Regions from separate parts of the Paenibacillus sp. BAC0078 genome, predicted to be linked through region 1. Evidence: riboswitches for the same ligand, from Rfam matches in the RefSeq annotation. Region 1 holds a riboswitch; the other holds the start of a gene.
The links. Region 1 has a riboswitch for cyclic di-AMP ahead of ACX1DY_RS29260 (ubiquitin-like domain-containing protein). Riboswitches for the same ligand answer to the same signal wherever they lie in the genome.
Positions count from the first base shown of each region.

Region 1 (3,776 bases):
TGATTGAGCCCTTGAGTGATTTGTTCCGTGGTGAGGTGAGCGTGGAGCAGTACCTGCTTTTGGATGAGGCTCTGGTCCAGACAGCCTTCATGCAGTGGACACTGGAAGAGGACAGAACGTTAAGCGACTTGTGCAACCGATTTATTCATCGTAGACTGTATAAATATGTAGAGATGGAAAATCTCAATTCAGAGAAGATTGGCGAAATTCGCCGCAGCTTTGCAGAGGCTGGATTGGATGCCGATTACGATCTGGAAATTGATTTTCCGACAGATCTCCCCTATGATGTTTTCCGTCCGGGCGAGGGCTTTGACAGCAAGCAAATTCTGCTCCTTGACCGGCATGATAAGCTCAGGGAAATTTCCGAAGTATCGGATATCGTCCGTTCGATCAGCGGGATACACCGCGGCAGGCATCACCTGTATTTCCCGCAGGACAAGCTGCAGAAGGCTCTCCCACGGCTGCCTCTGTCCATCGTTAAAATTTTTGACAAATAATACGAAAATTTATGGAATTCATCATAGAAATCACAAACGAAAGGATGAGAAGAAATGCAGCTATTCGACACTCACACCCATCTCGATGCTCCACAATTCGACGAGGACCGTGAGGAGGTTATTGCCCGGGCGGTAGAGGCTGGTGTCAGCAAGATGATTAACATCGGGTTCAACCGGGAAACGATTCCAACAACGATGAAATTGGCTGAGACTTATGATTATATTTATGCAGCCGTCGGCTGGCATCCTGTGGATGCCATTGACATGAAAGACGGTGATCTCGACTGGATCGCCTCGCTGTGCAGCCATAAAAAGGTGGTCGCCATTGGGGAAATCGGACTGGATTATTACTGGGACACCTCCCCGAAAGAAATTCAGCATGAGGTGTTCCGCAAACAAATTGGACTTGCCCGGGAGCTGAAGATGCCAATCTGTATTCATAACCGCGATGCGCATGAGGATGTGGTGCGGATTTTGCGGGAAGAGAAGGCGAATGAAGTTGGCGGTGTGATGCATTCGTTTTCCGGGAGCTGGGAAACAGCCAAAATGTGTCTCGATCTCGGCTTTCACCTGTCCTTTGGCGGACCTGTTACTTTCAAGAATGCAAGGGTACCTAAAGAGGTGCTTGCCCAGACTCCGCTGGACCGGCTTTTGATCGAAACCGACTCGCCATATTTGACGCCTCACCCCTTCCGGGGCAAACGAAATGAGAGTGCTCATGTGAAGCTGGTGGCTGAAGCGGCGGCGGCAATAAAAGGGATTGATTTACAAAAAATGGCGGAAATTACGTATGCGAACGCGCTGGAACGATTTGGGATAGTCTGAAATCGAGAGAAAATCGGGTGAAAAAAGAAGTATATCCGATATATTAAACTTTTTTAACACAAAATCAACTGATTATTACAATATTTTAATGATTTTTTTGCTTAAACGTGCTTGAATCGCGCTTTACAACATGCATCAAAACAGGATATCATCTTTTCAGTGCAGTGAGCTGTTGTTACTGTGACAGTCACTATTTCATGGATCGTCTCGCTGAGTCTCCGTATGGAGAACGGGGGAACCAATATTGCTCTGCCGCATGTCCGTACATAGAGTACAACACAGAAATGCCGCAGACAGTATTCGATTTCTTCACGGGTCTTTGGGGTGAATTTGAGGGCAACCGCCGTGAGCGGGTGACCTAAGATAGGGCGTCTCTCTTATGCCCGAACCCGACAGCTAACCCCGTAAGCGCTAGTAAGAGAGGAAACCTCGTGCAAAAGCATTCCCGCGTATTCTGACACCCGGAGAGCCACGAAAGAGTCCTCTATGAACTCTTTTGGGCTTTTTTTGTTATGAATAATGCGAATTCTCCCGGCATACTGTTATATAACAGGTACCTGGAGCAGCTATGCCGAGCAGGCGATCCATGAGCAGGAAACGCTAAAGCAATGCGGGCGTATCCTGTGGTAATCTCAAACCTAGTTTCGTCAGAAATGATACAGTCATCTTAAGATATACAACTTGGACGACGGGGCTATGTAAGGAGGATGGAGAGAATGGGCGTATTCCAACCAGAAGTATCCCATGATTCGCAATCATCCAGCAGGTCTTTCGCATTACGGTTGAAGCAAGTGAATCCTCGCGTACTTTCGCTTGCAGGTGTGGTGTCAATTATTATCGCGCTGATAATTCTGCTGTACGTACACGGTCAAAGCATTAAAGAAATAACGTTAGTCATAGACGGAAAAGTACAGAAGCTTGAGACGCGGGAAGCGCTACTCAGCGATGTGCTGGCAAAGGAACAAATTTCGCTGCAGCCGCATGATGCTTTATCCATTGGCCTTAGTGATGAAATAAAAGACGGCGACCGTGTCGTGATTAACCGTGCGCAGGCGTTTAGCCTTACCGCAGACGGAGCAACAAAGACGTTATATACGACCGAAGACACCATCGGTCAGGCCATTGACAAACTGGGCATCAGCCTGGAGAGTTATGACAAGATTTATCCTTCGCTTGAAACCGCAGTTACTGCTGACATGGAAGTCAAAATTGTCCGTATCAACAAACAAGTTGTACAGCGGACAGCAAGTTTACCTTTCCGGGTAATCAAGACAGCAGACCCCTCCCTGACCAAGGGAACCGTAAGAGTGGCGCAAGCGGGTAAACCAGGCGTAATGGTTCAGCATATCGAGAAGATCTATCGAGACGGTAAGCTGGCTTCAATGCGTATGGTTGGCAAGGAAGTACAGACGGTAACCAAAGACAAGATTATTGCCGTTGGTATCAAAGCTCTTCCCAAGCCTGCAGTAGCTACAGTAACTCCCAAACCAAAAACTACCTCCAAATCATCCAAAGTCAGCGCAAACAGCAATAACGTCATTACTAAGGCAGGCGTAGATTTCGAATACAAAAGAGTGATCAAAAATGTATCCATGACGGCTTATTCTTCTGAAGAGCCTGGTATTGGTACACGTACCGCCTCCGGCACACGCGTAACGGAAGGTCGGACCATTGCTGTTGACCCGAATGTAATACCTATCGGCTGGTGGGTGTACATTGAGGGATTAGGGTTTCGCCGTGCAGAGGATACCGGCGGTGCCATCAAAGGCAACAAGGTGGATGTCTATTACGATTCACTGAGCCATGCCCGTAACTTTGGCCGCAAATCCCGGACGATCTATGTCATTGGGCCTGTGAAGCCGGAGCTGAATTAGGCGGCCTAAGTCTTTTGCAAATTAGCGGTTTATAAGATATAGTGATGGTAGCACTTTTGGAATGGATCAAAGAGCTGCCGCTCATCACTTATACATTCTTTAGCCAAAAAGAAGGGGAGCGATCCTCTTCTTTTTGCGTTGCAGACGATAAAGGAGTAAAGGAAATATGATCAAGGAACTAATTGTTGTGGAAGGCAAAAGCGATACGGTCGCGGTGAAGCGCGCGGTAGATGCGGACACGATTGAGACTGGCGGTTCGGCTGTCGACCGCAAGGTGATCGCCAAGATTCAGCTAGCGATGGAACGCAGAGGGGTTATTATTCTTACAGACCCTGATCATGCCGGTGAACGCATCCGCAAGATTGTCTCTTCGAAGGTTCCGGGCTGCAAGCACGCGTTCATCCCCGAGAAGGACGCTACCCGTAAAGGCGACATCGGAGTTGAAAATGCCTCCCCGGGGGCGATCCGTCATGCGCTCGAGCATGTCCACACCTCCTTCGAAGGTGCCCCGGCCCTGATTGGGCTGGATGACCTGATGGCTGCCGGGATGATGGTGCATGCCCAGGCTGCAGAGCGGAGA
Region 1 is NZ_JBTLRW010000028.1:47,383-51,158, reverse strand. It holds gene ACX1DY_RS29270 (HD domain-containing protein) at 1-497, shown strand, start outside; gene ACX1DY_RS29265 (TatD family hydrolase) at 552-1,322, shown strand; cyclic di-AMP (ydaO/yuaA leader) riboswitch at 1,521-1,748, shown strand; gene ACX1DY_RS29260 (ubiquitin-like domain-containing protein) at 2,039-3,196, shown strand; gene rnmV (ribonuclease M5) at 3,363-3,776, shown strand, end outside.

Region 2 (3,776 bases), on a different contig from region 1:
AACAAAGGAAGCCGTTATGGGGAGGTTCCAATAAAGTTCATGTTCTCGGACGGGTACACCGTTCAAAAATATTGGAGCGGGGAAGAGAAGAACACTACAATTCAGCTATCCTACAAAGCACCGCTTATCTCGGCAGAGATTGATCCGGCGCACTCCATTCTGCTTGAGAGCAAGCATCTTAATAACTTTAGACTGTCGGAGCTGCGGCCAGCTACACTCTCACGTTGGACGCTTAGCATAACTAACCTGCTTGAAAACCTGCTCGGAACTCTTGTCTGGTGAGGTGAAGAATTGTGAAGAGAGCGATAACCCGCGGCTGGCACAGCATGAAAGAGCAATTTTATATTCTGATTCTGTTATTTATCTACCGGCTGTTCTGGAGCTATTTCATGTACAAGTTCATCAAGGACGCTGTCATCTCGGTGCTGCTGCGTTATCCCGATCAATATGCTGGCGGCAGCGCAATAGGCAGACTCCTGTATTATATCGAGGGACAGCTTGCTCTAGGCAACGATCCTGATGTGCAGCGCTGGCTGTGGATGCTTCTCCTACTTAGCGCAGTGCGGCTGCTGGTCTCCCCCTTTATCCGGGCGGGACTGCTGCATGAACTGCATCAGGAACGCAAAGGAGAGCGTGGAATGTTCTTTTTCCCGGGTATGAGACGGTATGGGCTTCCGGTCCTGCTGTTCAGCATAGCGGAATGGGTGCTTGCGTTCCTGCCTCTGTACTGGCTGCTGCCCAAAATGTACGGCCTCCTGCTAAATGGCATCCTTGATTATAAAATGCTGCTCAAGCTCGTTCCCTATATTCTGGTCTGGCTATTATATCTTTTCTTTATCCGCAAGCTGCTGCTGTACATGCAGTTCGGCTATACCGCCGGAACTGGCATATTCTCCTCCCTGCTGGTTTGCCTGAAAGTGCTGCTGCCATCTATAGGCGTATCCGTCCTGATGGGTGCCGGCGGGCTGGCGGTGTTGCTTATTTGCGGATTGTCAGCGATATTCAGCCCTGGACTGCCCGCATTTCTCCTTAAGCAGCTCTCCCCCCTTCCAACCACTCTGTTCAAAATGTGGGGGACAGCCGCACAATATCACCTCTGGTCCAGTAAAACATTTCCACAATAATTACACTGCCTGATCGGCATAATAACAAGAGTCACTGCTTCTCTAGGGGGAGCGTGACTCTTTTCTTGTGTACCTGCGCATGCGGCAAATCTTACCTATTTGCAAAATAGCAGACCCTCTGGTACAATGATGCCTGTACCACTAGTAACAATTTTGTAATCTTTGCAGAAATGTTTGTCACATCTGGTTTATGCTTCGCAGCATTTGAGATTGTCGATTTGTCACTGTTCGGTGCATAATACGCCAAATTCCCTGCACCGGGAAGTGGGGGAACCATTTTTTGGGTGAATTGATCTCGCTTTAGAGGGGTCATAGGGGAACCTTCTACCGAATCCTTAAGCTAACCTCGCCGGCCTTGGAAGGAGTACATCTTTTGAAAAGTCACAATTTTAAGAAAAAATGCACCGCAGCAGCATTAGGGCTGGTAATGGTATTCACGCTGGGAGCTGGCAGCGCTTTCGCGGATTCCAAAATGGACAATGTGATCACAAAAACACTGGGAACTACATATAAAACCGGGGGCACCAGCACTGCCGGCTTCGATTGTTCCGGATTCACCTCTTATGTGTTCAAAAACGTAGGTCTTACCTTGCCTCGCACATCGAAAGCGCAATTTAAGGTCGGAACTGCCGTATCACGCAACAATTTGCGTTCGGGCGATCTGGTATTCTTTAACACTTTGGGCAGTGGGATTTCCCATGTCGGGATTTATGTTGGCAACGGAAAATTCGCACAATCCTCCAGTTCACGCGGAGTGACCATAACTTCGATGAGTCAAGCCTACTGGGCCAACCGCTATGTTGGCGCCAAACGCGTGATGAGCACAACAGCTTATCAGGCTGTCGCTTACGATTGATTATCCCCGCTGACAATGACAACCTCTAACAACTAAATGTAGCTTATACAAACCCGGAAGCTGATTATTGCCGTAATCAGCCTTCCGGGTTTTTCCTTTTTGCTCTATATGTCAATAAACCTATCGTAAATCTGACCTGACATGTTATTGTAAGCCCTTTATAATAAATTAAACTCACAAAAATCGCAAAAAATATGCAAGAATATGTTTTTAGTGATTGCCAAGTGCTTCCTTCTTTGTTACAATAATCGCAGTGAGTTGATAGTAACATTTTTGTAATTATTCAAAGCAGTTTTACAAAAGTTTTGTCATGTATAGATCCGTAAGCTAATCCTAATCAACAGTCGTGCCGAGTTCCCTAATCATTAGGGGAACGGGGGAACCGATTTTGGGTGAATTGACCTCCTATTCACAGAGGGGTCATAGGGGACCTTCAACCGAACCCTTAAGCTAACCTCGTAGGCATTTGGAAGGGGTATTTACTTTTGAAGAAGAAGCTAGCAGCAGCACTACTGAGCTTTTCCATTGTTCTTACTATCGGAGCAGGAAGCGCTTTCGCGGATTCCAAAATGGATCAGGTTATCGACAAAGCCATCGGAACCAAGTATGTATCCGGCGGTATCTCGACAAACGGTTTTGATTGCTCCGGATTTACAATGTACGTTTTTGATAAGATCGGCATCAACCTTCCTCACCAATCCGGCTCCCAATATCAGATGGGCACAGCCGTTTCCCGTGACAGTATCAGACCGGGAGATCTTGTATTCTTCAATACAAGCGGAAGAGGTGTATCCCACGTCGGCATTTATGTCGGTGACGGCAAATTCGCACATGCATCGTCCAAACGCGGCGTAACTGTTAGTTCGCTGAATGACAGCTACTACGTTAACCGCTACGTTGGCGCCAAACGGATTATGAGCACAGATGCTTATCAGTCTGTAGCCTCCGATTCCCAAGACAACGACGATGTGCAATAAAATGTCATAAGGCAAGCTCTTCTCCAGGATTTTATCGAAATCTTGGAGAAGAGCTTGTTTTTTTGTCTACATTAAATACTTACCCCTTCAATATATTAACTTCCCCTTAAAGTTTGTGCATCGGAAAGAGACTGTATTGTATATAATTAAATAAATAATGTTTTGTTGTCTTGAAAGGAGGTCGGTGGCCTTATGATGAGTTCCCCGGTAACTTTTCACGTTGTGCCTATGGAAGCCACGCATGCCGCAGAAATCTGCGAATGGAATTACAAGCCCCCGTACAACATCTACGGATGGATGCCCTGGGAGCAAATGCAGGCTTTGGAAATTGAATTCGGTGATCCGCGGCTGCGAAGCGAACAATACGTCTCCGTAGTAAATGGGCAAGGCTCCCTTTGCGGATTCGCACAGCTATTCCCGATGGAAGGTGTAGTGCGGCTGGGGATTGGCATGCGTCCCGAGCTGTGCGGTCACGGTATGGGACATCTGTTCACAGCTACTGTCGTTGAGGCAGCCCTGGCACGTTATCCAGAGCGTGAGATTGACCTTGAGGTGCTAACCTGGAACCAGCGAGCCATCCGGGCTTACCAGAAAAGCGGGTTCACTATAACCGACACCTATGAACGCCGGACCCCAACTGGCGACAAGCCATTTTACTGCATGGTCTATGGTAAATAGAACGTTCATTTTTTTGACACAAATGCTATGATAACGCTTTACCTTCTTGTATAATGTAGGAAGCAGCTTACATGGAGGGGACGGATGCAGATGCAGAAATGGATCATGAGCGGTTTGTTTTTTGCCGCCTGCGCCTTTGCG
Region 2 is NZ_JBTLRW010000031.1:16,360-20,135, reverse strand. It holds gene ACX1DY_RS29970 (M1 family metallopeptidase) at 1-282, shown strand, start outside; gene ACX1DY_RS29965 (hypothetical protein) at 294-1,124, shown strand; cyclic di-AMP (ydaO/yuaA leader) riboswitch at 1,356-1,494, shown strand; gene ACX1DY_RS29960 (C40 family peptidase) at 1,552-1,980, shown strand; cyclic di-AMP (ydaO/yuaA leader) riboswitch at 2,318-2,460, shown strand; gene ACX1DY_RS29955 (C40 family peptidase) at 2,466-2,957, shown strand; gene ACX1DY_RS29950 (GNAT family N-acetyltransferase) at 3,150-3,635, shown strand; gene ACX1DY_RS29945 (c-type cytochrome) at 3,726-3,776, shown strand, end outside.
Region 2: it holds a riboswitch for cyclic di-AMP, as region 1 does, so the genes downstream of both, ACX1DY_RS29955 (C40 family peptidase) here and ACX1DY_RS29260 (ubiquitin-like domain-containing protein) in region 1, are expected to answer to the same signal.